DNA from 3 places in the Alteromonas sp. ABH2_165 genome. Region 1 is predicted to be linked to each of the others. Evidence: predicted binding sites of a transcription regulator. Region 1 holds the regulator's gene; each other region holds the start of a gene.

Region 1 (10,505 bases):
GATTGGTCTGACGATTATTGCCCTCGGTACCAGCTTACCCGAACTGGCCGCCAGTATTGCTGGCGTGCTGAAAGGTGAAAGTGATTTAGCATTAGGTAACGTGATTGGCTCGAACATCTTTAACCTGTTGGCAGTGCTTGGTATGCCAGGGTTAATTGCGCCAGGCCCGTTAGATGAGAACGTGTACAACCGTGACATGTGGGTGATGTTTGGCCTTACCGTGCTGTTGTTCTTCTTAAGCTTTAATTTCATCGGTAAGCGACAACTTGGTCGCCTTGAAGGTGCTATTTTTGTTTTATGCTTTCTTGGTTATCAGTACTGGCTATTCGGGTAAGTATTTACGAACAAGCGAAAACGGATAAATGAATAATTCTAGCTATATTGCCTCGGCTAAACGGGTTATCGATATTGAGATTCAGGCGATCTCCGCCCTTACCGAGCGTTTAGATTCCACCTTTGAAGCCGCTTGCGCGATGCTCGCAAGCTGCACAGGGAAAGTGGTGGTAAGTGGCATGGGTAAGTCCGGTCATGTAGGCCGCAAAATTGCCGCCACCCTAGCAAGCACCGGTACACCGGCGTTCTTTATGCATCCTGGTGAAGCGAATCACGGTGATCTGGGCATGCTTAGTGAGTCTGACGTGCTGTTGGCTATTTCCAATTCAGGCGAAACCGGCGAACTGGTTAACTTGTTGCCAGTAGTGAAGCGCTTAAACGTGCCAGTTATTGCCATGACGAACAGCGCCCACAGTTCATTGGGGCAACATGCCGATGTGGTACTAGACATCAGCGTGGAAAAAGAAGCCTGTTCATTAGGCTTAGCGCCAACATCGAGTACCACCGCCACATTGGTGATGGGCGATGCACTGGCCATTGCGTTACTGGACGCCAAAGGATTCACGTCAAACGATTTCGCGTTGTCGCACCCTGGCGGTAGCCTTGGCCGTAAACTGTTATTAAAAGTCCGTGATATTATGATGACGGGTAATGAACTGCCCTTGGTGTCATCGTCTGCCACCATCTCTGAAGCGCTGCTGGAAATCTCTTCCAAAGGCCTGGGCATGACAGGTATCACTGACGAACACAACAAGCTCGCGGGTATTTTTACCGACGGCGATCTGCGCCGCATTCTGGATGCGAAAACCGACATTCATTCTACGCCGGTAGCCCAAGTGATGACGCGCGGCGGCAAAACAACCCGCGCCGAAACGCTGGCAGTGGAAGCATTGAACCTGATGGAAGAGTTTAAAATTAACGCGCTTATGGTTGTCGATGAAAACAGGCAACCAGTCGGCGCATTCAACATGCATATGCTATTGAAAGCAGGAGTGCTCTAATGGGACATGAAGTCACCTTTTACGGCGTTATCAGTGAAGAGCGATTTGAAAAGCTGAAGAATCTCAAACTGTTGGTTTGCGACATAGACGGCGTATTTTCTGACGGCCGTATTTATCTCGGCAACGACGGAGAAGAGCTGAAAGCCTTTCACACCCGCGACGGTTATGGCATTAAAGCGCTGATTAACAGCGGTATTGAAGTGGCAGTGATTACCGGTCGCGACTCAGCCATTGTGAAAAACCGCATGAAAGCGCTGAACGTTAAACACATCATTCAAGGCCAGGAAAACAAAGCCGATGCCATGGCCGATTTATGCAAGAAGCTTGGCCTTAGCCCCGAACAAGTGGCGGCCATTGGCGACGATATGCCAGATTTAGGCATGTACAAGTACGCTGAAACCAAAATTGCCGTTAAAGATGCCCACCCTGCGGTTACCCGTGAAGCGAACTGGATCACCACGAAGCCTGGTGGTTACGGCGCTGTGCGTGAAGTGTGTGATGTGATTATGCAAGCGGTGGGTACGCTGGATATTATTCACGGTGCCAGTGTATGAATCGATTAGGCCTCAGTATTTCCGCACTGTTTGTGATGGCATTGTTGATGTACATGCCCGTGTGGATGGCCGAAGATGAAAAACCCGCTCAGTCGATGAGTGATAGCGCGTTACGCCCGGCTTATAAGGCCAAAAACCTCACCACCACCTTGTACAACGATGAAGGTAAGGTGAATCATGAGGTGTACGCCGCTTCAATGGAACATTACGACCAGCTTGGCTTTGTGTTATTCAGTCAACCCAAATACACTGTCTATGCTGCGGAAAATGAAGCTCCCTGGCAGGTAACCGCAGATAAAGGCACATTATATAATGACGATCTCATTCAGTTAGAAGATAATGTGCTGATTAAGAGTCTGAATCCTGACGAGTTCGTTCAGACCATTACAACTGATTTCATTAAGGTTAATCTGGATGATAAAACGATGACATCCGATCAACCTGTTGATATCCGCGGTGTTCAGACCATCATCAAAAGCAATGGTTTTAATGCAAACCTGCGTACCCAACAATATGAGTTGATAGATCATGTTCAAACGATTTATTCCCCTGGCAGCTAGCCTGATAACAACGATCTCTGTTGCTGTAATGCCCACAGTAGCCTTGGCCGACAACACAGATTTCGACAAGCCAATTAAAGTTGATGCGAAGTCGCAGTTCATTGACGGCAAGAAGAAAACATCTACCTTTAAAGAAGACGTGAAGATTACCCAGGGTTCGTTGGTGATTACCGCCGATGAAGTTCAGGTTATTGCTAGCGACGGTGACGGTAAAGAAGTGTTTGTGGCCTATGGCGAACCGGCCAGCTATTCACAAACCATGGACGATGGTGCACAGGTAAAAGCCAGCGCCAATGAAATTCGTTACGAAGTTGCCAGTAAGCTCATTTCCCTGCAAGGTCAGGCTCAAATTCAGCAAGATAGCAGCATGGTTCAAGGCGATAGCATTCGTTATGACATGGGCAAAGAGCAGCTTCTTGCCACCGGCGGTGACAGCTCGAGCAGTGGTCGTGTTACCACGGTATTTCAGCCAGAAACCGTAAAAGGGCTGTCTGAAGACGAAAAGAAAAGCGATGACAACGAAGGTGACAATCAGTAATGGCCACGTTAACCGCGAGCCATTTGGCTAAGTCGTACAAATCTCGTCAGGTTGTGCGCGATGTAAGCCTTTCTGTGTCTACCGGTCAAATTGTGGGTTTGTTGGGCCCCAATGGTGCGGGAAAAACCACCACCTTTTACATGATTGTAGGATTGGTGCCACTGGATAAAGGCAAAATTAATATCGACGAAAATGAGCTGACTCACGAGCCAATGCACGAGCGTGCACGTCGCGGCATTGGCTATTTGCCGCAGGAAGCATCGATATTCAGAAAGCTCACGGTACATGAAAATATCATGGCTATTTTGCAAACCCGTAAGGATTTAAAAAGCCATCAGCGTGAAGAAGAAGCCGACGCGCTACTTGATGAATTTAATATTAACCATATACGTAATAGTACAGGTATGAGTTTGTCGGGTGGTGAACGCCGCCGGGTTGAGATTGCCAGAGCCTTAGCAGCTAACCCACAATTTATTTTGCTTGATGAACCCTTTGCCGGAGTTGATCCAATTTCGGTTAATGATATAAAGAAGATCATTCAACATTTAAGAGACAGAGGTATAGGCATCCTGATTACCGATCACAACGTAAGGGAAACCCTTGATGTTTGTGAAGAAGCCTATATCGTCAGTCATGGAGAACTGATTGCTCAGGGCACCGCAGAACAGGTATTAAGTAATCAAAAAGTTCGAGATGTATACCTAGGTGAGCAATTCAGGCTATAGTTAAGTTATCGGGCATAACAAACCGCAATTTAAGAATAATAAATCGCCGTTTTAGCCAGATACTTTTTGCAGAGTTAATATAAGACGTAGATGAAACCATCTTTACAGCTAAAATTTAGTCAACAACTGACAATGACGCCGCAACTTCAGCAGGCGATCAAACTATTGCAGTTGTCGACGCTGGATTTACAACAGGAAATTCAGGAAGCACTGGATTCTAATCCGCTGCTGGAAGTGGACGACAGTTCAGACAACGATGTTGTTGAGAAGAATAATCTCGATAACGACGACAGCATGCCTGAATCTGCGTCAGCCTCGGAAAGCATGGATACCGGCGAAGCGCTGGAAAAAAATGACCTGCCCGATGAACTCCCTCTCGACAGCACCTGGGACGAATACATTTCTGCGTCTTCTGCGCCTGCCCCCGGTCCTGCCGGCGGTGATGACGAGCAAATATTCCAAGGTGAAACCACCGAAAATATTCAAGACCATCTGCTTTGGCAGATGCGCCTAACGCCTTTCTCAGACATCGACCGCGCTATCGCGCTGGCCATCATCGACTCGATTGATGAATCGGGTTACCTCACTGTTACCGTGGAAGACATTCTGCAAAGCGTGAACAGTGAAGACATGGAAGAGCCGGTAGAAGAAGATGAAGTGGAATGCGTACTCAAGCGCATCCAATTGTTCGACCCAATCGGTTCTGGCTCGCGTACACCGCAAGAATGTTTGTTGGTGCAATTAACGCAATACGCCCCCGATACCCCTTGGCTGGAAGAAGCCAGATTACTGTTAAGAGAGCACGCCGATTTACTTGGCAGCAAAGATTACCGTACGCTGATGCGGAAAACGCGCCTGAAAGAAGACCAGCTTCGTGAAGCTATGCGTCTACTGCAAACGCTGAATCCGCGTCCGGGTAGTGCACTTATCACTAAGGAACCAGAATACGTTATTCCAGACGTTTCTGTGGCGAAGAAAAACGGCCGTTGGGTAGTAGAACTCAACCCAGACAGCCTGCCGAAGTTAAGTGTTAACCAACAATACGCCGCAATGAGCCGTAAGGCCCGCAATAGCAGCGATTCACAATTTATTCGCTCTCATATGCAGGAAGCGAAATGGTTTATCAAGAGCCTTGAAAGCCGTAACGACACCCTGCTTAAAGTAGCGAACTGCATTGTTCAGCAACAAATGGGCTTTTTTGAGCATGGCCCTGAAATGATGAAACCAATGGTGCTGAACGATGTCGCAGAAATGGTAGATATGCATGAATCAACCATTTCCCGGGTTACCACCCAGAAGTACATGCATACGCCTCGAGGCATTTTTGAGTTGAAGTACTTCTTCTCAAGCCACGTGGCCACAGAGTCCGGTGGTGAGTGTTCATCCACAGCGATTCGCGCACTGATTAAAAAGCTGGTTGCGGCTGAAAAGCCAAGCAAACCGCTGAGCGACAGCAAGATTGCTTCGTTGTTGGCCGATCAAGGCATCATGGTTGCCCGGCGAACAATAGCAAAGTACCGGGAGTCCCTATCGATCCCGCCGTCTAACCAACGCAAAAGCCTCATTTAATGGGCTGCTCAAAATAAGGAAGACGAAATATGCAAATAAACCTTACTGGTCATCATGTTGAGATCACAGATTCTTTGCGTACCTATGTCGATACGAAATTCAGTAAACTAGAACGTCACTTCGACCACATATCGAATGTGCACGTAATTTTGAATGTCGAAAAACTTAATCAGAAAGCAGAAGCAACGGTTTTCCTCAGTGGCGCAGAGGTTTTTGCCTCTTCCGAAAATCAGGACATGTACGCAGCTATCGACAGCATGGTAGATAAGCTCGACCGGCAGGTTCTGAAACACAAGGAAAAGCTTAAAAAGCATTAATTGAATTCATGGATATACAAGCCATAGTTAGCCTGGATCGCACTGAATGTGCGGTCCAGTGCAATAGTAAAAAGCGCATTCTCGAAATCATCAGTGGGATTGCCGCTAAAAACAACGCAGATATCGATGAAGCCACGGTGTTAAGTGCTCTAATGGCACGTGAACGCATGGGCAGCACAGGTATTGGTAATGGTATCGCGCTTCCTCATGGTCGCCTTGCCGGACTCGAAAAAGTGATTGCCATTGTCGTAACCACTACGCCAGCCATTAATTTCGATGCCATAGACAATAAACCCGTCGATATTTTCTTCACCCTTTTGGTACCGCAGGAACAAACTGACGGTCACCTGCAAACGCTCGCCATGGTTGCTGGCAAGCTTAGCGATAAAGAGACAATAAAAAGTATCCGAAAAGCTGATACAAGTGATGATATTATTCGCGCATTACAGTAAGTTATTGTAAACGCCTGCGTTAACACGGTATTTCAGGAGAAAAACGTGAAGCTCATTATCATCAGTGGTCGTTCCGGTTCAGGGAAATCCGTCGCATTACGGGCGCTGGAAGACCTCGGTTACTATTGCGTAGATAACATCCCGGTTAATCTACTCCCTGCACTCACCCATACCGTCGCCGACGAGTACGAGCAGGTTGCAGTGAGCATTGATGTTCGTAACCTGCCTAAAGATCCTGCCGAACTGGTGGAAATTCTCGATTACTTGCCAGAATCCTGGACCGTTACCATCGTGTATATCGATGCGGGCGACGACATGCTGCTGAAACGCTTCAGCGAAACCCGTCGTTTGCACCCGTTGGCACGTTTGAATAAATCGTTGTCGGATGCCATTCAAACAGAAAAAGAGCTGCTGGCCCCTATTGCTGAGCGTGCCGACCTCAATATTGATACCGACTCACTCAGTATTCACCAGCTCGCTGAACTCATCCGTGAGCGTATTCTTGGAAAAAAAAGCTCCCGACTCGTACTGGTGTTCGAATCGTTTGGCTTCAAACACGGTATTCCAAAAGATGCTGATTACGTGTTTGATGCCCGCTTCCTTCCCAATCCACACTGGGAGCCAGACTTAAAACATCTTACTGGCCTTGATGCGCCTGTGCAGGTATTCTTAAGCTCTCAGCCCATCGTGACGAAGTTTATCTGGCAAATCCAGAACCTAATCACTACCTGGTTGCCTCACCTCGAGCGCAATAATCGCAGTTATGTTACCGTTGCCATTGGCTGTACCGGTGGTCAGCATCGTTCTGTTTACGTAGCAGAATCGCTGGCAAAGAACTTCCGTGAAAACCACCCTGATGTACAAATCAGGCACCGTGAGCAAAGTAAGTAATGCGTGTAGAGAAATCACTGACAATTGTAAACAAACTCGGTTTGCATGCCCGAGCGGCAACCCAATTGGTTCAGTTGGCCAATCAGTTTGATGCTGAAGTCACCTTGCACAAAGGTGACAAACAGGCCAATGCCAATAGCGTGTTGGGATTAATGATGATGGAAAGCCATCAAGGCGAACAGGTAGTCGTGGTGTCTGAAGGGCCAGACGCAGAAGCAGCAATGGATGCTGTAGAAGCGCTAATTGCCGGTAGGTTTAACGAAGACGAGTGATCGCACACTCACAACAAATGGAATTGAACGTGTCTGTTAGAAGTGTTACCCAGCTGCTGTTCAGCATGCTGGCCATATTAGTTTGTACTCCCCAAATCAATGCCGCTGAAGACAATGCCCCTACCCTGGGGATCAGTGCGGCACATTGGCCGCCTTATATTTACCACCAGAATGATGTGCTTACCGGCGAAGATTACGAACTGTTAAAACAGATACTCGCCCACATGCACTACGAATTACAAAGCTATCCGCTCCCTGAAAGACGGGTTGGTGAACAAATTGCCCGGGGTGGCATTGATATCGTAGTCGGCGCCGCGCGTAACGAAGACAGACAACGTAATAACCTGTTCTCGATACCGTATCGCGCTGAGTTTATCGGCTTCGCGTATATTCCCGAGCGCGCAGGCGAGTTTGCGGGAAAAACACTGTTTCAACTGTTAAGCGAAGGGCGCACGCTGGCACTCAATACCAGCGGCTGGTATGGCAGTGAGTTTGAAGAGAAAATCGCTTCACGCTTTCCCAATCAGCTTATCCATTTGGAAAATGTAAAGCGAAGACTGGCTTTTCTTAAGCGTGAACGTGTGGATTTGATTCTGGATGACACGGCAGTATTACAGTTTACCGCCGACTCAAATGATATTGCATTAACGCTAGGTAACGCGATTATCCAAAAGCAAAACGTTCATTTCATGTTCAGTAAATACAGCGTGTCACCCGAGTTTGTCAGCCAATTCAATGAGGTGCTGCAGAGTTACCTCAATGAACGACCAACGAGCCACACGCTGTTTAAATAACAGCCAACTGGCCGTTTATTCTGTATTTATATGGTTTTATCATACTCTGACACGATGACAGCATAAGCGGGCTGCGGTATGCTAAGCGCCAATCTCCCTGTTTGTTTCTCAAAGGATTTCCGTGGCAGAAGCACTCGAAAGCAAATCACCACAAAGCCAGTTAAGGGCGCTTAATGCAGCGTTGACCGACGGCCGTTTCGTGTCGGTGCGCAAGATGCTTCACGAGCTGCCAGCCAGTGATGTAGCGTTAATCCTTGAATCCAGCCCAACTAAAACCCGTGATGAATTGTGGGAGCTCATCGACGGTGATTTCCACGGCGACATTTTAGAAGAACTGTCTGAAGACGTTCGTAACGGCATTATCAGCAAGATGGTGCCGGAAAAAGTGGTTGATGCGCTTGAAGAGATGGACACCGATGACCTGGCAGAAACCCTAAGCTCCCTGCCAGAAGAGGTACTGCAAGGTATTCTTGAATCCATGGACGCACAAGACAGAGTGCGGGCTGAACAGGCCATGTCCTACGGAGAAGAAACCGCCGGTTTCATCATGAATACCGACACCATTACCTTGCGTCCTGATGTGACCGTGGATGTGGTGTTGCGCTACTTGCGCTTGAAAGGCGACTTGCCTGAAAACACCGATACCTTTTATGTGGTGAACCGTACCGATAACCTGGTTGGTTTGGTGCCGGTTGCCCGATTACTTACTGCCGACCCTGACGATACCGTGTCCGAAGTTATGGACGACGACCCTGAAGCCATTCCGGTGAACATGCCCGACGATGAAGTCGCTAGCCTATTTGAGCGCTACAACTGGCTGTCTGCTCCGGTAATCGACGATAAACAGCGTCTAGTAGGGCGAATCACCATTGATGACGTGGTCGATATTATTCGGGAAGACGCGGAACACTCGATGATGAGTATGGCCGGTCTTGATGACGAAGAAGATACCTTCGCTCCCGTCTGGCAAAGTACCCAACGTCGTTCTGTGTGGCTGGCGGTAAACCTGGTTACCGCGTTGATGGCCGCGGCGGTGAGCGATTTGTTCGAAGATACCCTCAGTGAAATGGCTGTGCTGGCAATTTTGAACACCATTGTACCCAGCATGGGTGGTGTCGCCGGTAACCAAACTCTAACGCTGGTTATTCGCGGTATGGCACTGGGTCATGTTAATGGCAGCAACGCCCGCTGGCTGGTAAGTAAAGAGCTGGCCATCGGCTTTCTGAATGGCGTGATATGGTCGGTGTTAATTGCGTCGGTAATCGGCTTATGGAAACAAGATCTTATGCTGGGTGTGGTTATCGCCTTCGCCATGATGGTGAACCTGATAGCAGCAGCCCTTTCTGGCGCTACCTTGCCAATGATCATGAAACGCCTGAAGATCGACCCAGCCCTCGCCGGCAGCGTAATTTTAACCACCATCACCGATGTAGTGGGTATCTTCGCTTTCCTTGGCACCGCAACCCTGCTGCTTACTTAAGCGCTAGCAGCCACCGAAAATCGGCTGCGCTGTTGCGCTGCTTCGGTTACCGGCGATGTTAACCGGTAACCCACGCCCCTCACCGTTTCAACCATGGCCGCCACCTGTTTATCACAAGACAACTTCGCCCTAAGCCGATTAATATGAGAAACCACGGTATGTTCATAGCACTCCAATTGATGCCCCCACACGGCATTAAGTAACTGATTGCGGGTAAATACCTGATTTGGATGTGTCATGAAGTGGTTTAACAAAGCGAACTCCGTGGCTGTGAGTGCCAACGGCTCACCGCCTATAAAAGTAGCGTGACTTTTTATATTCAGCTGTAACAGGCCACATTGCAGTACGTCATTGTTCTGGTGGGAAGAAGGGCATTCGACAACGGAAGAAACAGATTTAGAGGAATGAGATACCGGCGTGGTTCGACGTAATTGTACTTTCACCCGGGCCTGAAAAGCCCTGTCGTGACACGGTAGCGTAATAACATCATCGGCACCTAGCTCCAGAGCCAATATATGGTCGGTTTCACTGGTTGCAGTAGTGACAGCAATCAAAGACATTTTCGGGTTTTGGCTTCGTAACTGCTGGCAAACATCGAAGCAGCATTGCCCCGGTATTTCTAAATCGATAATCGCGATTTGGTGATGTAAACACGCCGCCGACAAAGTTTCCACCGAGTCGAAGCTCTGACATTGCTGTCCAATCTGCTGTATATTGCGCCGAATATGTCGCAATTGCGCCTGATCATGCTGATATAACAGAATCATCTTCCCTCCGGCCTGTTACCTAATTGCTTAATTTTTTTTAAGTAATTAGACAGACCGGAAGGAAATGCAGTTTATTCCACCCGACTAATGATTATTTTCATAACCGGGTTCGCAAATCGATGAGAACCGTCCAGCACAGAGTCAGGCAGGCCATCATCTGCGGTAACCACGCCACTGTGCATCGTTACCGCGTCGAGTGCTTCCCGCCCTTCGCTGACGCCTTCGCCACCATCAGCAGGGCCTGGAATTGTG
Region 2 (10,505 bases), 130 kb from region 1:
CATCCACTGGTCGGCAAGCTGGGGTTCAAATATTACCCTCGGTGCACTGTTCAATGGGGCACACGATCCGTTGTCTGGCCAGCCAGAACTGAAGCACGGTGCGGTAAACCTTACGCCGGTCAATTTCGAACTGAACGGACAGCTGATCATTGCCGACGACAGCAAGCTCAATATTGTTAGTGAACATTTTGACTACTGGGCAAAATCGGTGCTAGACGGTGGTTCAACGCTGCGTGTGGCCAGCAATCGGGATGTACCCACAATGGCCCGTTTACTCCGCGGGGCTTTGCCTCAGGCATGGGTGCTCACCATGATGCAAAGTGCCAATGGTTTAGTGGTGTTAGCCACCCACGACAAACAGCTTCAGTTTGGCTTGTGGTTAGCTGAAGACTTTCCAGCATTACCGGACGAATGGCTGGACGACTGTTTACAAAAAGAGGCGATAGACACTGAACTGCAAGCTAGCTTGTTGCGCGGACAGCCGGATGAAGCCTTCCTTAACGGTAAACTGGTCTGTAGCTGCTTCAATGTGCGTGAAAAGTCCATTGAAGTCGCCATTGCCGAAGGCGCGTGTTCAGTAGAAGCGCTAGGTGAAAAACTCAAATGCGGTACCAACTGTGGCTCGTGTAAGCCCGAGCTAAAACAAATTCTGCAACGTCAGCCCGTTCTCACTGCTGCCGTAGCCCATACTGAAGAGGTTGTTACCTATGATTAATTTAGCCATTAACAAGTTACCACAACTGTTTTTCCGTAAGCGTACGTCGTTTGCTAACAAGCATGATGTGGCGCATCGAAACGATGCGCTAACAACCCTAAGCGGTAAGCAACAAGGACAGGTTTACATTATTGGCGCAGGACCGGGCGATGCAGAACTACTTACCATTAAAGCCTGGAAGTGCTTACAGCAAGCCGACATCGTGTTGTTTGACTGGCTGGTGGATAAATCGGTCATTGCTGAAATTCCTCGCCATGTGAAAACGGAATTTGTGGGCAAGCGCGCAGGCAAGCATTCCATGCATCAGGATGACATTTGTAAGCGTGTTGTAGAACTGGCGGCATCGGGTTTAAACGTGGTACGCCTGAAAGGCGGTGACCCGGCTATTTTTGCTCGTACCTGCGAGGAAACGCAGGCTCTTGAGGCGGCGGGAATTCCATTTGCCATCGTACCAGGCATCACTGCAGCCTCGGGGGCATCAGCTTACACCGGTATTCCGCTAACCGAACGCGACTGTGCGCAATCGGTTACGTTTACCACTGCCAGTTTTAAAGATCAGGACAAAATGCCAGATTGGCAGGCGCTGGCCGAAACCATGCAACGCCAAACCGTTGTAGTCTACATGGGGTTATCGCGCCTGAAGCGTATCAGTGATGAGTTAATCACCGCCGGTATACGCGAAACGTTTCCGGTGGCAGTGATAGAAAATGCCTGCACCCCCAACCAGCAGGTAGTCACTTCCACTGTTTCTTCTATCGCTGAATCTGTTTCAGCGGCAAATCTGCAAGGTCCCGCTTTGCTGATCTTTGGCGAGGTGGTAAAGTCTCGTCAACAGGTCTCACCAGCGCTTCTCCAGCAGGTTTCTCATGTCGCAGGAATTTAGTCAGTACATCAAAATAATCGGTAAAGGTCAGAAAGGCAGTCGCAGTCTCACACAGGAAGAGGCGTTTACCGCAATGAAAATGTTGCTCGCCGGGGAAGTCACCGGCGACCAGCGCGGCGCTTTTCTAATGTTACTGCGTACCCGGGAAGAAACGCCCGATGAAGTCATTGGCTTTGTACGCGCTTGTCACGAGCTCATACCTGCAGAAATCAAAGCACTAAGGCCGCAAGTAGATATAGGCTGTTACGCTGGTAAACGCCGGCAATTACCCTGGTATTTGTTGTCTGCTGCCTTGCTGGCAAAGTCTGGCAAAAAGGTCTTTTTGCACGGCGCCCACGAACCCGGCTCGGGCCGGCTTTATGCAAGCCATGTCTTACCTACGCTCGGCTTACCGGCGGTTGAATCTGCCGCGGCCGCCAAGTCGCAGCTTGATACTCAGGGTGTTACGTATCTGGATTTAGGTATTGTACTTCCGCCATTGAATACGCTTATAAAACTGCGGGAATTTTTTGGTTTGCGGTCATGCGCGAACACCCTTGCACGTTTGCTCAATCCAACGGCTGCGCCTTACTGTGTGCAAGGTGTTTATCACATGCACCTCGACCATAAACACCGCCATGTGAATGAAGCCTTTCGCGATTATGCTTCACTGTGTTTTCGTGGCGATGGCGGAGATCCCGAGGTAAACAGTGAACGTCCAACGGAACTGTTCATTACTCGACATGGTGAAACGGAAATGCCAGTGCTGCCGGAAATGACAGAAAAGTGGGCAATGAAAGACCGTGAAATGGACATCGACGATATGCTGGCGTTCTGGCAGGGCAATATCGAGCACCAATATGGTGCTCAGGCAGTACATGCAACCCTGGTTGCTTACCTTATGCTGTCAGAGGCGCAAAGCCAGGATGAAGCTCAATTGCTGGCTCGCAGCATGTGGGAACAACGAGACAAAGCGGCGCTACCGTTTCAGTTCTGAACGCTATCCACCACGTTCGTTCGCTGACTTTGCCAGATAACCTTACCGAGAATTTGATTCCGGTGAACCCAGCCAATGTCTTCGCAACTGATCGACTCGGCAATATTGTCACCTGCCATATACATACCTAAACCGGGTTCTGTACTCAGAACCCGCTTTACCATTATGCCTCTTAGCGCACAGCGAAAAACAACAAGGTCGTTAACTCTTGGGTAGCCAAAGAGTATGCGGCGCACTAACACAAACGTGCCCGCGGGCAACGTGGGTTCCATACTACAGCCGCTAACCTTGAAGAGCTTCAGCATTTATTTTAATACCGGGTAGACCACTTGTTCCGCAGGCGGGTAAGGGGAAGTGACTACGTAGGTTTCAACGTCTTTGGTTGCCCAGAAATATTCTGAGAACTGATTAACCAATTGCAAAAGCTCTGCGCCTTTTTCCCGGGAAACCGTTTGCTTACACGCTGAACCTGTCATCATGATTTTGTGAACCAGTTCGTGAACATCGGGGAATTTCTCAATTTGCGGCGCTTTAAAGTAATCACCCCAAATGATACGGACTTCATGTTTCACTTTTTCGGCATGGGTTTCTTTTTCCTGCACCAGTCGAATAAGTTGTGCCGTGTTGCCTTCTTCGACCTCGTTGATCAAATCAAGCAAACGAATCACGCTCAACGCTGCTAATTGTGCGCTTACTGGATCGTATATTTTGCAAGGAATATCACAATGCGCACTTGCGCGCTCCACAGGAATTAATGCATCAATTTTTTTTAGCACGTTATGTAACATTTTACTCTCCCTGGATACGCTGATTTCGTTTTACGGCTTTGTACACAGCAAAACCGCATGCACAGGCTGCTGCAAACAATGAGGCATAGAAAAGCACGTGCAGAAATGTACTTGTCCAATGATTATGGTCGTGGCCGGCATGCGCCCATAGAACAGGGCTAAACAAACTGATTGCCAACGCAATCACGGTTTTTATGGAACGGCTACTGAACATATAAAACTCCTATTAGTGAAGGTTCGAAGTGGATGAAAGTCCGGTTTTGACAGGGCTAATGTTTTGATTTTTGTTAAACAAGGCCGGGTCATCGTTGCGTTGCTGGAAAAGGTATAGTTGTTCACAAGCAATTCTTTGCCCCCAACACAAAACCGGTGAATCCGGAAACTGGTAAGCTAATTTATGGATATGTGTTTGCAACGTCTGGTGCAGTTTTGCGGCTTCACCCTGTTGCTTCAATCGCTCGAAAAGATCGGCCAGGTTGTGGTAACTCACCAGTAATGCTCCCACAACAGGGCGAGCGCAGGGCGCGATTTCTATCATGGAATTTGCAATTGAGATGGCACTGAGATAGCGCATACGCGCCATGTTATATGCATCAATTTCGTAGTCTCTGTTCGCCGCAATAATGACTTGTTCCCAATCGCGATAAGCGTTGCTACACGCCGGGTTCATTTCGCTCACGTTACTCAGATCACGCATGAAGCACTGCCTCTCTGATATATGAGCCGGTTTGCAGGGCCTCTCTACTTCTCATCAAGATGCCCTGTTGGTAATCCTCGAGACCAAGTTTGTAGTAAGCATGGCTTAGTTGTCTGGCGAGGCTCTCCATCTTGTCTTTAAGCACATCATTTTCGCCGCCATCAACCTCAAGCAAGATGACGCAAATATCGAAAGCACAACCGAGGTAGGCAATGGCTTCTCTGTAGTGCGCGTCATAAAAAAGCATGCTGCCTTGATATTCATCCCTGGCTAAGTAGTGAATAGCCTGCTCAGGGTGGCTATACACCCATTCCGCGTGTTTCTGACATAAGTAGGTGATCTTCACTGAGGCATCCTTATGTTGTTGGCATTATTGATAACTGCTTCACTTGGATTAACCATAGCGCTGATATTTTGTGAGTGCAAATGATAATTGTTATTATTTACATCTTTTTGAGTGGTTATACTCTTGGGGGAAAGGAACAGGTTTTTTTCAAAAAAGTGTTAGCAACGCCAGGGCAGGGGCCTGGCGTTGCTGATAATTGCGGCTTTAATAACGCGTATTAAACCGTAGTACCGGTTAATTTACGTGGGTCGAGGAGTTTCTTAAGCTCTTCCCGCGAAATGTCTGTCATCTCTTCTGCGACATCCACAACTGGGCGGCCCTCTTTATAGGCTTTCTTGGCAATTTCAGCCGCTGCGTTATAGCCGATAACCGGGTTGAGTGCAGTTACCAGAATTGGATTACGATCCAGTGAAGCTTCGAGGTTTTCCTGGTTCACGGTAAATCCGGCAATGGCGTTATCGGCGAGGATTTTTGCAGAGTTTGCAATAAGCGTGAGGCTGTTCAGCAAGTTATGCGCAATCAGTGGAAGCATGACGTTAAGTTCGAAGTTACCAGATTGACCACCAATGGTGATGGCAGTGTCGTTACCGATAACCTGAGCAGCGGCCATAGCTACGGACTCCGGAATTACCGGATTTACTTTTCCGGGCATAATTGAAGAGCCTGGTTGTAAAGCCGGTAGGGCAACTTCACCTAAACCTGCCAACGGACCCGAGTTCATCCAACGCAGATCATTGGCTATTTTCATAAGGCTGACTGCGGTAGACTTAAGTGCTCCTGACACCGATACCGCTGTATCTTGCGACGCTATAAGGGCGAAAAGGTTGGTGCCCGGCGTAAAGTTGATGTCGGTAATTGCTGAGAGCTCCTGATTGAAGGCAGATGCAAAATCAGGGTGCGCGTTAATGCCCGTGCCAACGGCAGTACCGCCTTGCGCTAAGCTTTGAAGTGCCGGTTGCAGCGATTCCAAAGTGCTAATTTGTTGCTCAATTTGAGCCTGCCATCCTGACAAGCTTTGGTCCATGCGAATAGGCATGGCGTCCATAAGGTGTGTTCTGCCAGTTTTGCAGTAGTCTTTCACGCGGTGACTTTTTTCTGCAATTGTCGCTGCCAGATGACGCAGAGAGGGTAGAACATCTTCCTGAAGTGCGATGGCAGCACTGACATGAATCGTCGTTGGGATCACATCATTACTGCTTTGGCCATAATTGACATGATCATTTGGGTGCACTTTTTCAACGGAATGTGAAGAGGCCACCGTACTGATCACTTCATTCGCATTCATGTTGGTGCTGGTGCCTGAGCCAGTTTGATAGACATCAACAGGGAAGTGACCCATTAGATCTTCCATTTCGACGAGTTCATCACAGGCCCGACAAATGGCATTTGCCCGTTCTGCGTCGAGCTCTCCCAAAGAGAGATTTGCCCGGCTGGCCGCTTTTTTCACTAGTATTAATGCTCTGATAAACGCTTCGGGCATGCGTTGCCCACTTACCGGGAAGTTATTTACTGCGCGCTGCGTTTGTGCGGCATAAAGCGCATTTTCGGGCACTTGCAGTTCACCCATGCTGTCTTTTTCTACTCTTGTCGTTGTCATCTTTATGTCCTTAACGGGTATCAATTAGTGAGAGAAAGTCTGGCCTGAAAAGCCCTGACTTGTGTGAGTTGGTATGAAGAAGTTGCAAATCGGCAAGCAAGGTAAAACGGCTTATGGATAGCGTTGGCACATTGCTGACGCCAATGTAGAGGCAGCTTTTGGTCTCTGGAAACTTGTAGAAGAATGTCTGCACACCTGAGATAACTGAATACTCTTGTCTGGGGATGCAGCTCGGCATATTCCCGCCACAAGGTCACAAAGGTAGTGAGATGTTCAGGCTCATCAGGTTGGCTACCTGTTTTAACTACGGTGGTTACATCAGCTATCTGATGAAAATCGAATTTGCACGGGTTACCCAAGGCCATTACCTCCGATTTTTGAAAAGAAGACTCAGTATACACATATAAATCTTAATGAGAATGATTTGCATTATGTTTGTGTCGCAATTAGAGTTAATTCTTAATCAGTAATTCATGGATCTAACATGACAACACTTTCCTCACGTGGGCAAATGATGAGCCAGGGAATTCAGCAGCACGTTATGTGGAGAAACAAGCGGCTTATATTTCCGTTTGTATTGCTTACGCTACTTGCACTTCCATCGACCAGAAATATTACGATGGCCGTTTTATCCGATGCTTTTTACCAGGTTGCGGCATTCGTATATGTGTCTATGGCGTTGTATTACTTTTTGTCAGAAAGACTCAATCTGGAAAGTGTATTTTCCCGGTTACAGCAACATCCATGGTTGGAAGTGGGCGGAGCCGCTTTACTGGGTGCACTGCCGGGATGCGGTGGCGCCATTGTCGTTGTTACTCAGTACACGAAAGGGGCGGTGAGCTTTGGTGCTGTGGTTGCTGTGCTCACCAGCACCATGGGCGATGCAGCATTCTTGCTGCTGGCACAATCGCCCGCAGATGGTCTTCTGGTGATGGCAATCAGTGTCGTAGTGGGTACATTGTCGGGGCTGGTAGTAAGGAAGTTTCACAATTACAAAGGCAAGCACGAAGACGTCATCAACGTGTCTAAGTCTCTAGGCCAGAGCCGCAAACTCACGCCATTCCACAAACGCATAGTGCGTTTAGTTACCCGATTCTGGTTTTGGAGCATTGCGCCTACTTTTGCTATTGCGCTTTGTATGGCACTGCAAATCGCGCCATGGATTCATTTCGGCATATCCGGTGAAGCCATTAACCTGCTTGGTACGGTATTGGGCGCATCGGCTATCTTGCTGTGGTCATTTTGTAATAGCGGAACCGGTTATCAATCGGTTGCCGGAGAAGAGCCGCCAGAGCCTCCAGAAACCTGGCAAAAGAAGGCTGCGCTTGATACACAGTTTGTACTGTCCTGGGTAGTTGTGGCTTTTTTAATGTTCGAGCTTACGGTGCACTTTCTGAATATTGATCTGGTTGGATTGTTCGATTCTGCTGGCGCCATTACCGTAGGTGCTGCAATCCTTATTGGCTTCTTACCAGGATGCGGGCCACAAATTTTGGTGACCAGCTTATATTTGCAAGGGGCAGTGCCTTTTTCTGCTCAATTGGGTAATGCGATAAGCAACGACGGTGATGCGCTGTTTCCTGCTATTGCCCTATCTCCCAAAGCGGCGTTACTCGCCACGGTTTATTCAGCGGTGCCCGCCTTTATTGTTGGCTACGGCTACTACTTCCTGTTTGAATGAGTTGCTCACACCAATTGCAAATAATAATGATTATTATTTGCAATTGGTGTGATGTAGATCTATTATGCACTTGAACCTATCTTGAAACTCGCACTTGGTTTCTGCCCCTTTCCCTGGGGCAGCTTTTTTTCTTCAAATATGGAGGTGAAAAATGGACGCTCTGTTTTTTCTGCTCTTGTCCGCTGGCACTGCAGTCACCTGTGGCACACTTCTCAGAGTATTGGGCAAATTCAGCGGAGAATAGCCAACTCATTTTTTACAGGATTATTCGATGACCCTTGTGATGCTGCACGGTAGTGTAAGCGCTGAACGAATCAGCAATGCATCTTCATTCACCGCAAATCAGTTCAAGCAATTCCTCAAACAGAAAAAAATGTTTTACAGTAAAAAACGCGTTAGCACATTACTCCTACATCATTATCGTTTCCTAATGTCTCTGTCATCGATATCGGTATACGGCCGTCCCGATACAGATATATTGTCCTGGGGCAGTGGCGGCAACGGGCTGCCCGTTATGCATTGTTTGCGAGCAGATATTCAGGATCTATCTGGTTGCTGCCCTTGGGTGGGTGAATGCGGTAACCAAAAATGCTCTGAAATCGTCTGTTTGGGGAAATTGCTGGCCAGTCAAACTATCTGCGAAATCTATGAAGTTGAGCAAAGACGCTTACATAACTACATCGGCCCGGTAATGAACAAGAGCAGCCGTTTTTTCTACCTGCTGCAGCGATACTGTGACTATCAAAAGTCGCTACTTTTTTCGCGGGTCAATGCACTAGTACTCTCTGGCAAGGATGAAGGACGCATTGCCCACACCTGCATTCTAACCATTAAAGGCTATCAATCAGATTTGCTGGGCATGCTCTAAGTTTGCAAACCAATCTGCACTAAAAAGGTGAGGTTGCACTCATTTAGAACCTCTTTTTCCAGGATGCGCGCAAGTTTTTTCAGTAAGGTTATGATTAAATGTGATTTTTTGTCTTGGCAAAGGATTTGCTTTTATCCTGGCATAAGAGTGAAGCCTCGGCCCACTGTATAATAATAAATTATATTGTCAGTGATATTTCACTGACCACCGGTAATGAAGCCCATAACTGTCCCTTGAGGATAGCTGTGGGTTTTTTTTTGTCTCAGGAAAACGCATATGTCAGCCGAAAAATTCAATCTGTTTTCGTTCACAGGAAAAATGAAGATACTTCATCTTTCCTGGATGGTGTTCTTTATTACCTTCCTCGTGTGGTTCAATATGGCACCGCTCAAGGAGGTCATCGTCAATGATCTGGGCATGAGTATTCAGGAGTGGAAAACACTGTTGATCCTCAACGTTGCGCTCACGATCCCCGCCCGAGTGGTTATCGGTGCGTTAACTGATAAATTCGGCCCAAGAAAAGTCTATTCAGCCCTGCTGCTTATTTCTTCTGTTCCCTGTTTTGCTTTCGCCCTGGCGGATAACTTTACCCAAATGGCATTAGCCCGTTTTGCACTTGGCTTTATTGGTGCAGGCTTTGTTATTGGTATTCGTATGGTGAGTGAATGGTTCCCACCAAAAGAGTTGGGTACTGCTGAAGGTATTTATGGCGGATGGGGTAACTTTGGTTCAGCGGCAGCGGCATTCACCTTACCCACCCTGGCATTACTTTTTGGTGGTGAAGATGGCTGGCGATATGCCATAGGCATTACCGGTGCATTGTGTATTCTGTTTTCTGTTATTTACTACAAAAACGTTTCTGATACGCCAAAAGGTTCAACCTACTTCCGTCCGAAAAACCTGGGCGGTATGGAAGTGACCTCTAAAGGCGACTTCTTCTTCCTGTTGGTGATGAAGCTGCCTATGTATTTAATATTGGCATTGCTGGCGTATAAACTGTCTCCAAGTGGTTTGCCACTGCTTAGTTACACCGCATGCAATCTCATCTATGCTGGATTAACTGCGCTTTACCTGTTCGATGCTTACTCGACATTTAAAGTGAATAAGCCGGTGTTTGAAAAGCCAGTGCCTGAAGCACACCGCTACGAATTCAAGCAGGTGGCAGTATTGAATATTCTTTATTTTGCAACCTTTGGCTCTGAACTGGCCGTCGTTTCCATGCTACCAGCATTTTTTGCTGAAACCTTTGAGTTGAGCATGGCTGTTGCTGGTTTGCTGGCAGGGCTTTATGCCTTTATGAACCTGATGTCTCGTCCTGGTGGTGGCTTAATTTCAGATAAGTTTGGGCGTAAGAAAACGCTTTTGATTCTTACTGCGGGTCTGGCGCTAGGCTATTTCTCACTGAGCCTGATTGATGCATCGTGGCCCATCTGGCTGGCGGTTCTGGCGGTAATGGCTTGCTCGTTCTTCGTTCAGTCAGGAGAAGGTGCGGTGTTTGCGGTTGTGCCACTGATTAAACGTCGTCTTACTGGCCAAATTGCCGGTATGACAGGTGCCTACGGGAACGTAGGTGCGGTAACGTATCTAACAGTTTATGCCATGGTCGATACATCTACATTCTTTCTGGTGATCAGCGGAACCGCCGTGCTTGGTTTTGTCGCATTATTATTTATGAAAGAGCCGAGCGGTACCATTACGGAAGTAAAAGAAGACGGCACCGTTGAACTGATTGAGGTATCCTGATTTAACAGTAAATTAAACGGAATCAGTGCGTGTCGGGTTCAGTGCTTAAAGTCGCGATGGGCGGTCATAGTACCGCCGGAATAAAAGACGAAAATCAGGACGCGTTCGCCGCCTGGCATGGCACCGACGCTGAACTGACTAACAAAGGGGTAACTGCCGTTATTGCGGATGGCGTTTCAGCCTGTTCCCGGGCAAAAGAAGCGTCGCAAAT
Region 3 (10,505 bases), on a different contig from region 1:
CAATCAGGGTGTCAGATTGTCCGCGGTCAGCCATATTAAACATCATCGCCGCTTCAGCATCTGGGCTCTGCATGGCAGTCATACCGCCCATTCCACCCATGGAGCCCATTCCCATCATGTTGCCGTCGTTGTATGCCTGTACATCGCCGGTATCGGTGGTGACATATTCTAGCCGTGCGCCAGCGCTCAAATGCCAATCGCTTTTATGAGCAGACGACCACTCAGCAAAGGCTGCCAATCGCTCTCGCTCACCGTCATTGATATTTACGTAATCGTTCGGTCCCATCATCATGGAGTTCTCAACAGCGGGCCACCAATCGTCCAGGTTATTGCGATACCATTCTTGTCCGAATACCCATTGACCTTGCGTTGATGCGGGGAGCAGCCATTTTAACTTTAATGTTAGGTCTTCACTTTCTGTGTTCATGGGCATCATGCCGGTTTTCTCTGGCGTGAAGAAACCCATCTCATGGGTAGTTCGACGCAGACTCAGCGTACTGTCCAGAGCAATATTGCTGAATTGACGTTGGTATAAAGCAGTAAAACCGGTACTACTATTATCTGTCATATCCATGTATTGATTAGGAAAGCCCTGATAAGGGATAGACTGATGAGTCAGACTAAGTTGTAGTCGTTGCTCATCATCCTGATAACCGGTATTAATGATGTGGTTGGTAGACTTGTAAAGTGTATCAATAACCTTATTTCCGCGGCCATCTTCATAGCTGTCTGCCGATACCCGGGTGCCGGCGTAGCGTATGTACCAGGTGTCATTGGCAACTAATGCGCTGGCTGACAGGGTACGTGCGGTGTCGTTGCTTTGGAAGAAATAGCCAAGTTCCGCTTCCTGGACTTGAAAGTTACTTGTGTCTGAAAAGGCCGGTTCGAAGGTGCTAATGTTGATAACACCGGCAATGTTGTCACCGCCTTCACTGACTAATGACACCCCGGGAAAAACGCTGATGTTGTGTACCTGATTGGCTGAAACATAAGACAGCGGCGGATTCATCTGATTACCACAGGCTGCCGTAATCGGGGCGCCATCTGTGAGTAATTGAATGCGGTCTCCCATCATGCCATTCATGACTGGTAGTGCGGAAACCCCGCCGGCTGCAGAAAATTGCAAACCGGCATCGGCTAAGCGTTCAGCGAGAGTTTTATCGTCATGCAGTTTTAGTGGATGGGAAGAGACTTCAATAATTTCAACAGCGTCTGGAGTGGCGTGAGCTAACACACTTAATAATCCAGCACTGGAAAGCACAGCAAAAGGCAATAATTTCACGGCAAGTCCTGCTTTTAACTTGGGAACGATTAAATTGTGGTGAAGCGCCGGCGATGGTGAATCATTTGGTTGAGTGCCGGTTTAGTTGGACGGAAGTGTATCGATTAGGTATGAAAAAGCGATGCGACATATTGTCGCACCCCGTATATTTTTTGCTCAAAATGAAGTGCTTAAGCCAGAAGTGAATGAAAATTGGACAATTATGCTGCTAAGTATGAAAGAAGTGTCATGATCGAGTCATTTCTCATTGTCATACTAATGTTTAGTTGTCATCATGACACATAGGATATACCTTTTTTGTATATACTTATTCTGTAGGAATTCGTTGTGTCTGAGAATCAAGTTTCTGTAAAGACGTTCAGTAAAGAAGAATTGAAACACGCGGTTATTTTTTCCGGCATTAGCCCTAAAGCCATGCGTCGCGTTTTTGCGGCATGGTGCGTGTTCTGTGTAGTTGTAGCAATCATTGTGGTAATGGCGCCCGACTTGAGTCAGGTGTTTCAACTTACCGTTTTCGGTGTGCTCATTGCGTTTTCAGTGGCGATGTTCGCCCAAAGCCGTATTGCCGAAGGTTGGCCGGCGATGCTGTCGTGCGAAGACGAAATTTGTGTGGTGAGAGACCCGCAAATGCGTGAGTTTGTTTGTGTTCCATCGTCGTTAGTTACTGCGGCAGAACCCACGTTAATCAAACCGAACAAAAAAGCTATCGCGCTAAAGCTCGACACCGAGAAGCTTACCGCTACGGATTTAGACACACTAAACCAAGCAGTTTGGCCAAGAGATGACAGGCTGCTGGCATTGGCTCAGTTTATTTCACGAGACAAAGCTTGCATTAAACTGCGTAAATCTTTTCCACACCTGGCATCATAGGGTTGATGCGCGCAGTTTGATTGCACAAAAAATGCACAGTGCGTCGGTTGTTGTGCATTTTTTTCCGACATTCCGTTAATTATTCCCGTCTGATTGCTGTTCTTACGCATGTCTAAATGGTAATGTTGTCTTACCATTAAAAGTAAGAATTTACGCAAATTAAGCTAAGATATTGAATTTGTTTACTTAATTTTTATGGCTTTTGCAAGTTGAAAGTAAAGCTTACGCTTTTTTAATCACCATGCAGTAAATGGCGTGAAATCTGCAATTCAATTTTTACGGCGATGCACGCACGGGTAGTGCAACGTGTCGCTGGGTAAGTTTCCTTAAGTTTTAGGTCCGGATGGACCAGTCGCAAGGTGTGTGGACGAGATGAGTGCGAATGAACAGCAAGGAGGCAACATGACCCCGAATACTATTTTAAATATTCTCGTTGTTGAAGATGATCCAACTGTAGCAAGCCACTTAACCAGCTTTCTTACTGGCCTGGGTTGGAACGTTGATTTTGCTGCCAGCGGACGAATGGCAGTTAGATTATGCAAGAGCAATCAATACGACGCTGTTTTGCTTGATGTGGTAATGCCAGACTTGAGTGGTACGGCTATTTTGCAGCATATCAAGAGTTGCTGTAATGCCCCGGTTCTGTTGATGAGCGCCAGTGAAAACAGCGATATCTCAACCCGATTTACCGACGCAGATGACATTGTGCCAGATCCAGCAAATTACCGAGATATTGTGTCTCGCTGTCAGCGGTTCGCAGAAGCTTCCGCGATGGCTATCACAGCCTAATATTCATTTCTTTAAACAAAACCCGCGACTTGCTCGCGGGTTTTTTTATATCTAAATCACGATCCGATTGTTCGCATGCAAACTCAAGGTTTTAATCTTAACGTAGTTAAAAGCGGAAAATGGTCCGAGCCTATGCTTGGCATGCGTTTTATGTGGACGAGTTCAAAATGGGATGAATGAAAAACGTGATCCAGCGGCCAGCGCAGAGGCGGATAATCGGCATGGAAGGTATTGAAAAATCCTCGGCCACGGCGGGGATCAGACATTCCGCTGATTTTACGGAAGTCCCGAGTAGTCGGAGACCAAGCAACATCATTAAGATCGCCGGTAACAATGGCGGGGGCATCTAGCTTTGCCATTTCTTTACCTACCACGGTAAGTTCTCGATCCCGTGGCTCCGCCGATTTGTTTTCCGTCGGGCTGGGTGGCTTCGGATGAACAAAATGAATTTTCACATCTTGTTGATTTATCGTTGTCCAAATCTCCATAGACGGCACGTCGCCCTCGATGATGAATCGAATTTTCTCATTACTAAATAGTTTGCGGCTATATAAGTGCATTCCATAGAGGTTTTCCAATGGACAGAAAAGCCGGTGAGGGTAGTCATCATGCAAAACTTCCAGTGCTGCTTCCCAGGCAGCGTTACTTTCCAGTGTGACCAGAATGTCGGGTTGATGCTGATCCACTAAATCAATGAGCGCTTGATAGTTATCGTTTGGCATCAGCACATTGCTGGTAAGAATAGAAATGGTCTGTGTGTCGTCATTACCGCGATATTGGTTAACTTCTGTAGGCCACAAAGGGGTATAGGGAATGACCCAGAAAAGTTGATAAGCAAACGCAATGACACAACCAGCTTGCATCCAAGCAGCCAAGACCGGTTCATCTACATACCAAAAGCACCAAAAGAGACTCAGTACGGCCAGAACAAATGCCTGTTGTAAACGAGGAAACTCCCAGACCCGAATTAACCAGTGTTGCCCTGGAAGATGGGGAATGAGGGCTGTAAGCATAAACAGCACTGACAGGATAATCATCACAGTAGTCATGGCAAGTCCATTCACTCAGAGATAGAAAAAGTTCGATATCTATAGTGCAATCTGCGTTGATTCGATCAATACGGTTAATTTGTAAACATAAAGTAAAACATTCCTAAAGTTGCGAAAAAATTGCAAGTTGTGGCACGTCAAAATGTGTATATTTTTTAGAAAGCTTTTTAAATCAGTATTTTATTTTGTTGGTATGAAGTTGGCATCAGCTAATGTGCTTGATAATTAAGGAGAGCAAAATTATGAAACGTACAATTCTTTCACTGTTAGTTGCTGGTACATTAACGACATCTGCATTTGCAGGCACTATGGACTCTTCGAATAAGTGGGAAGAAGGTGCTAAAGATGCCTGGATTGATGGCAAAGCTGAAGCAACATTGTTGTTTAACGGAAACCTGAATTCTTTCGACATTAATACCGACGTGCAGAACGGCAAAGTTGTGCTTACCGGTAAGGTGGAGAATTCGGTAGATAAAAAGCTTGCTGAAGAACTTGTCGCCAACATTGACGGTGTGACCGATGTGGACAACCAGCTGACCATTCTAGCGGACCACGACGATGCTGATGTCGATAATGACGACATGGATGGTGAAGCAGCCATGGATAAACTCACCGACGCAAAAATAGCGACAGTGATTAAAACCCGTCTGCTAATGGACACAGACATTTCAGGATTCGACATCGACGTAGATGTGAAGGCTGGTAATGTTACGCTTACAGGTACGGTCGATTCAGACGCTGAGCGCGACTTGGCGGTTGAGATTGCCAAAAATGCGTCTGATGTAACAGATGTGGAAGACAACCTGAAAGTGGTTGAGCCTCAAAAAGCAATGGCTTCTGAATAACAAGCCAGTGTTAAGCTAGTCGGAGTCGTTACTCCCAAACAAACGCCCGGTGATACGCACCGGGCGTTTTCGATCTTGGCTTTCAGCGCTTTGTGTAGGCAAGTAGCATGCTGTGAAAATCTTTCCTGCCTCAGGTAAAAACTATCCATAAGTCTAAAGTTGGCATTCTTTTACAATGCTGAACTACCCGATATTAGCTTTTTCTAGTAAAAAAGTGCTATCCATTGTGGTTATTTCAAGTCATTGATTAAATTGATTTTAATTGCATTTATTCAACTGGTGAAACCATTTTTTTTGCCTGGCTAAAGCCTTTCTAACCCATTCACTCTAATCTGGCCTGAAAATTGGAAGTATGAAGGTGTGTAAGTTTACTAATACCCTTCTAAAAGGAATTGTATGAAATTTTTAAAAACCAAGCATCGCCCACTTCCAGAAACGTCTTTCGAGCGTTTTATCCATTCGCAGCCGGTTTTTAACTGGTTCGATCGTTACGATAAAGCCGATAAAAAAGTGGGAAGAGTGAGCCCGGCTCTCGGAGCAGAAGCGCAGGTGGTTGGTAAGTAATTGATTTTATAACGTTCCGGACTTGATTAACCTTCCAGGCAAAGTTTCGCTTAACCAAGATGGTGATATACATGAATTACTTAAAAATTGCAGTAATGACAGTGTTATTAACAACCAGCCTTGTAGCACTAGGCTCAGGAAAACAAATATCTTCCTGGCTCGGCGAAACGCAACCCATGTCTCAGCCTTCAGGCGATTTAACGCACGTTGAAGCTCTTTATAACGAGCTGGAATTTGACCCGCAAAATCGTATTCATCAAATTCGAAAATCAAGAATTGAGCATTATCTCCAGCAAGCACGTAGTTATGAAGAGAATGATTGGGATTACAACAGGGATGAAGCTCTGGAACGTGCCCAAAATATAATGATACACCACGAGAGGAAGGAAAGTGGTACCTATGCAAGTATCTAAGTCGAGCGCGTTAGCTCTCTGTTTTTTAGTCCTTGGGGGCTGTGCATCAGCACCACAAAATACTGCAAAATCTACCGCAGAAAATAATTCCGTTCAGGCTCCTAAGGAGCCTGAACTTGCATCTGAACTGGCGCGAGGCGAGAAGGTTACAGTACAAACAAGCCAGGGACCACTCGAAGTAGAGCCCACGGTGGTTGCGATTGGAGATGGCGGCCAGCCAGGCACAGAGCAGGGAAGTGAACCGGTTTATAACGACCCATGGGAAGGGTTTAATCGTGCCATGTTCAGCTTTAATAATGTTTCCTATCGCTACGTACTTATTCCCCTTTCCGATGGCTACAAATTTGTCGTGCCAGGTGTTGTCCGAGATAAAATAGGCAATGCTTTTGATAATCTACGAGAGCCTCTTAACCTCGTAAACAATACTGTTTCTGGCGAGTTTAGCCACGCTGGTTCTAATCTTGGTCGTTTTCTGATTAATTCCACCATCGGGTTATTAGGATTGTTCGACCCCGCTGAAGCGTGGTTCGACATCGCACCACAAAAACAGACTATTGCCAATACTTTGCAAGACTACGACATCACGTCCGGACCCTATTTGGTTATCCCGATCCTTGGCCCAAGTGATACCCGAGGCGCATTCTCTACCCTTACTGAAGGGTTTGTTCATCCTGTTAATTATATTGCGGATCCTCCCGAGCGTTATCAACTGAGAATGTTCGATGGTCTGGACGATTTTTCTGAGCAGTCTGATATCTATCAGCAGCTCTACGACCAGGCTGACGATCCTTACATCTACTTCCGTAATCAATATATTCAGGGACAGCGACGCGATGAACTCTTCGAACTCAGCGACAGCGAACAACAAAATAACGAGTAAACTTGCACGTGGAATCATCAGTGCACGCTGGTTTATTCTTGTTGCATTTGTTATTGCGCTAGCGGGACTGGGTTTTTATATTAAACAGTTCCGTATTGATGCGTCTGCCGATACCTTGCTGGTAAAAGACAATAAGCTATACATTCAAACGCAGGTGGCAGACCAAACGTTTAATCCTCAAGAGTTCATATTACTGGCTTATCAGCCCAAGGGGCATGAACTCTTCAGCCGTCAGACTTTTGATGACATTGAAATGTTGTCAGAACGTATCAAACAAATTGACCGCGTAGAAGCGGTAACATCGATTATCAATGTGCCACTGATCAACGATACGAGTGCATTAACCGGCGACACCAGTGTGGATTCCCTTACCTGGGAAAATCAACGCTATTCTCCGGCGCAAATGAAGCAGTTGATTGTGGGTCATCCCATCTTTACCGATTTGTTAGTTAATCGCCAGGGCACCGCCACGGGCATGCAAATCGTGTTCAAAGATAATCCTGAATTGGTGCGTATTAACAACGAGATTACCAATATTCAGAAGAAGGTGCTAAATGGCGAAGCGCTCAGTGAAGAAGATAACGCCCGCATCGCATCGCTGCAGCAACAGGCCGATCCCATCCGTCAGCAGCTTACCGAAACCCGAAAGCAAGAAATCGCACAGATAGAGGAAATTACCCAATCGGTTGCCACTAGAGCGAACACGTATTTAGGTGGCGCTTACGTGGTAGGCCAGCATCTCATTGATATCATCAAGTCTGATCTCACGACGTTTGGTAGTGCCATCGCTGCGGTAATTATTTTATTGTTGGCGCTGTTATATCGCTCTTTTAAGTGGGTGTTTTTCCCACTGTTATCTTGCTCCGTGAGCGTGTTTCTTACCATGAGCCTATTCGGGTTTCTAGATATGCGCACAACGGTGATATCAGCCAACTTTGTCGCGTTGCAGCTAATTCTTACGTTGGCCGTCATGATTCATATCATCGGGAGCTACCGAGAAATCAGTCGCGATAACCCTGACTTCAGTCAGCGGCAGCGTATTATTGCCACCCTCGAGGACAAACTATCACCTTGTTTTTACGCAACACTGACAACGTCTGTGGGTTTCGGCTCGCTGATCTTTTCCGGCCTGCAACCGGTGGTCGCATTTGGTTGGATGATGCTGATGTCGATGCTCATTACCATGGCGGTGAGCTTATTATTGTTCCCGGCGTTACTGTCTTTCCTGCCTGCCAGTAAAGAGACTACCGAGTACCGTTTTATTACCGGTTTTCTTGCTGCTACCCGTAAGTTGTCATTAAAAGCACCGTTGGCGGTAAGTGCAGCTGTGCTGGCGGTGTTTGTTGTTGCGGCTCTGGGGATCAGTCGCCTTAACGTTGAAAATTCTTTCATTAACTATTTCGACACCGACACGCAAATTTACCAGGAACTGGCATTTATTGATCGCGAATTTGGGGGCTCAACAGCACTCGATATTGTGTTAAAGCTTGATGACGAGAGTGCTGACGGAGAAGTGGTGCTGAATGCGAATACGGTAGCGCAATTGCAATTAGCGCAAGCGGCGATAAAAGCGTTTGAAGCGACCGGAAGCGTTACCTCTGTTGTGAATTTCACTGAATTAGCAAAGCAACTAAACGGCGGACGACCGTTAACGGAGTACGAGCTTAATACCATCTATGTCTTGCTGGACGAAAAAGTGGTGAATCAGTTAGTGGGTGCGTATTTTTCTGAAGCGGACAATACATTTCGTATTTCCACGCGCATTCAGGACACCACAGAAGGCCTGAATCGCCAACAATTTATGGATCAGTTAAATAGCGACTTACAAGCTGTCGGTTTGGAAAAAGACCAATATCAACTCACCAGTTTGTTTGTGCTTTATCAAGATATCCTCAGTCGTTTATTTGATTCGCAGATAAAAACACTGGGTATTGTTTATGCAGTTTTAGCGGTGGTGCTGTTTGCGATATTCCGTTCGTTAAAAGTTACTCTAATCGCATTGTTGCCAAACGTGCTAACAACATTAGGCATTCTTGGGGTAATTGGTTGGGCAGGCATTTCGCTTGATATAATGACCATTACCATAGCGGCTATTGCGATGGGCATAGCGGTAGACGATACCATCCATTTTTTACACAGTTATCTGCAGGGCATGAAATCGTCTGATGGCAAGACCGCTGCAGCGGGCAGTGAGTCTGCATTCGGACATTCAGGGTTAGCAATTCTGTTCACTTCAGTGATCATTGCCACGGGATTTTCACTTTTCGGGTTTTCCGATTTTCTGCCTAGCGTGTATTTCGGACTGCTCACCGCACTGGCTATGCTGTTTGCTTTGTTCACCGATTTAACTTTATTGCCGGCTTTGCTCAATCGCTTCGTTGGCAATCGTAAATCCGCTAAGACTGAATAGCTAACACCTCCACAATAATGCTATGCAATAATAGGCACACCTTTTCCGGTGTGCCTTTTTTATTTTGGAGTGTTAAATGCAGATATGCGGACCTGATGGTGTTGGTAATGTTCATGGGCCGGTGCAAGTTTATATGGCAAATCGTCCCGCGTTTGACCTGGCCGGGGAAGCAGGCGTCGTTACACCCATCGATATTCATATCATTAATGGTATTAACGCAGAATGTGGAAACGGTTGGCGAAAGGTATTTAATGTCTATGCAAAATGGATGTTTAGTTTGTGTGAAGGCTTGGCTATTTCAAAAGCAACAACATGGCAAACGTATCGAGACGAACAGTTACTCACAGCCCAAGGCGATACGGCCTTATGGTTCGCACCGCCCACTGCGTTTAATCCGCAACACCTAAACATTGTGATGGGAAAAACCTATGCTGGCCAACTTGATCTGACACAGCGTATGAACTGGGTAAGCGCTGATTTTGCCGTTTGTCGACAACGAAACCTCATCGTTACACCCTATTTTGATTATCGGCAACTTACTAACGACAAAATCGGCTTTCTGAATTATCTGATACGCAGCCAACTGCTCGACGAAAACGCTATGCGACAGCAGGGCAGTTGGCTGCAGGCTTTGGAAGATACCATGTGATAGTGGTTTTCTTTTTCAAAGTAAATTGGTGCTTGAAGCGGCAGTTTCGTAATCTGTGTAGCCTATATGATTGCCACCAAAAAAATGTGCTTTGCTGGGAATTGTCAAAGGTAGGCCCTTTGCAAGTTTCATGGGAAGATCGGGATTTGCGATAAAAGGACGACCAAAACCAAGCAAATCTGCCCAGTTATTTTGAATGGCTTGCTGAGCTTTGAGCAAATCATATTGTCCTGAATATATTAACGTTCCTTTAAATATTATGCGGATGGCTTCCTTAAAAGCAACTGGCATCTTTGGCGAATCTTCCCAATCGGCTTCTGCAATATGAATATATCCCACCTTTAATTCTTGCAGTAGAGAGGCAACAGCGAGATAGGTAGACTCTGGCGTGTTGTCGACCGTACCTTGAAGCGTGGTTAATGGGGAGAGACGAACGCCAATCTTCTGGGCAGGTATTTCCTCTTTAACAGCTTGTACTATCTCACTTAAAAACCTAAGTCGGTTACTCAGACTTCCGCCGTAAGCGTCTTGCCGCAAGTTGGCTTCGGAATCGATAAACTGATTAATTAAGTACCCGTTCGCACCATGCAGTTCAATGCCATCGAAACCCGCTGAACTTGCATTTCTCGCAGCCTGTCTAAATTCTTCAATTACCCTTCTGATGTCTTCTATTTCCATTGCCCTGGGTTCAGAATGTTGAACCATCTCACCACTTCCTTCATCTGGGCCATGATTCATAGGATCAATGAACACA

What was found. The regulator sigma-54, encoded in region 1, starts transcription at its own class of promoters, with help from an activator protein. The targets are predictions, from matches to a motif close to GTTGGCACGNNNNTNGNNT.
Region 2: ACXAFQ_RS13025 (NarK family nitrate/nitrite MFS transporter) is a predicted target of sigma-54. The motif match lies at 8,664-8,682, and genes of this name have one in related genera.
Region 3: ACXAFQ_RS07555 (BON domain-containing protein) is a predicted target of sigma-54. The motif match lies at 4,178-4,196, and genes of this name have one in related genera.

The regions. Positions count from the first base shown of each region.
Region 1 covers NZ_JBSWWF010000006.1:269,901-280,405, reverse strand. The annotation lists gene ACXAFQ_RS13660 (calcium/sodium antiporter) at 1-334, shown strand, start outside; gene ACXAFQ_RS13655 (KpsF/GutQ family sugar-phosphate isomerase) at 363-1,334, shown strand; gene kdsC (3-deoxy-manno-octulosonate-8-phosphatase KdsC) at 1,334-1,888, shown strand; gene lptC (LPS export ABC transporter periplasmic protein LptC) at 1,885-2,448, shown strand; gene lptA (lipopolysaccharide transport periplasmic protein LptA) at 2,417-2,986, shown strand; gene lptB (LPS export ABC transporter ATP-binding protein) at 2,986-3,711, shown strand; gene ACXAFQ_RS13630 (RNA polymerase factor sigma-54) at 3,802-5,280, shown strand; gene hpf (ribosome hibernation promoting factor) at 5,310-5,597, shown strand; gene ptsN (PTS IIA-like nitrogen regulatory protein PtsN) at 5,606-6,049, shown strand; gene rapZ (RNase adapter RapZ) at 6,095-6,940, shown strand; gene ACXAFQ_RS13610 (HPr family phosphocarrier protein) at 6,940-7,212, shown strand; gene ACXAFQ_RS13605 (substrate-binding periplasmic protein) at 7,242-8,006, shown strand; gene mgtE (magnesium transporter) at 8,128-9,486, shown strand; gene ACXAFQ_RS13595 (winged helix-turn-helix domain-containing protein) at 9,483-10,253, opposite strand; gene ACXAFQ_RS13590 (spondin domain-containing protein) at 10,325-10,505, opposite strand, start outside.
Region 2 covers NZ_JBSWWF010000006.1:134,903-145,407, forward strand. The annotation lists gene ACXAFQ_RS12965 (nitrate reductase) at 1-715, shown strand, start outside; gene cobA (uroporphyrinogen-III C-methyltransferase) at 708-1,598, shown strand; gene ACXAFQ_RS12975 (glycosyl transferase family protein) at 1,582-2,574, shown strand; gene ACXAFQ_RS12980 (S26 family signal peptidase) at 2,565-2,879, opposite strand; gene sodN (superoxide dismutase, Ni) at 2,880-3,362, opposite strand; gene ACXAFQ_RS12990 (hypothetical protein) at 3,364-3,576, opposite strand; gene ACXAFQ_RS12995 (hypothetical protein) at 3,589-4,059, opposite strand; gene ACXAFQ_RS13000 (hypothetical protein) at 4,052-4,405, opposite strand; gene ACXAFQ_RS13005 (class II fumarate hydratase) at 4,623-6,002, opposite strand; gene ACXAFQ_RS13010 (hypothetical protein) at 6,023-6,367, opposite strand; gene ACXAFQ_RS13015 (putative manganese transporter) at 6,487-7,683, shown strand; gene ACXAFQ_RS13020 (hypothetical protein) at 7,955-8,551, shown strand; gene ACXAFQ_RS13025 (NarK family nitrate/nitrite MFS transporter) at 8,828-10,294, shown strand; gene ACXAFQ_RS13030 (bifunctional protein-serine/threonine kinase/phosphatase) at 10,324-10,505, shown strand, end outside.
Region 3 covers NZ_JBSWWF010000003.1:45,198-55,702, forward strand. The annotation lists gene ACXAFQ_RS07535 (TonB-dependent receptor) at 1-1,282, opposite strand, end outside; gene ACXAFQ_RS07540 (hypothetical protein) at 1,610-2,152, shown strand; gene ACXAFQ_RS07545 (response regulator transcription factor) at 2,555-2,941, shown strand; gene ACXAFQ_RS07550 (endonuclease/exonuclease/phosphatase family protein) at 3,025-3,990, opposite strand; gene ACXAFQ_RS07555 (BON domain-containing protein) at 4,233-4,835, shown strand; gene ACXAFQ_RS07560 (hypothetical protein) at 5,232-5,399, shown strand; gene ACXAFQ_RS07565 (hypothetical protein) at 5,471-5,812, shown strand; gene ACXAFQ_RS07570 (MlaA family lipoprotein) at 5,799-6,692, shown strand; gene ACXAFQ_RS07575 (efflux RND transporter permease subunit) at 6,646-9,102, shown strand; gene ACXAFQ_RS07580 (DUF6942 family protein) at 9,179-9,751, shown strand; gene ACXAFQ_RS07585 (alkene reductase) at 9,767-10,505, opposite strand, start outside.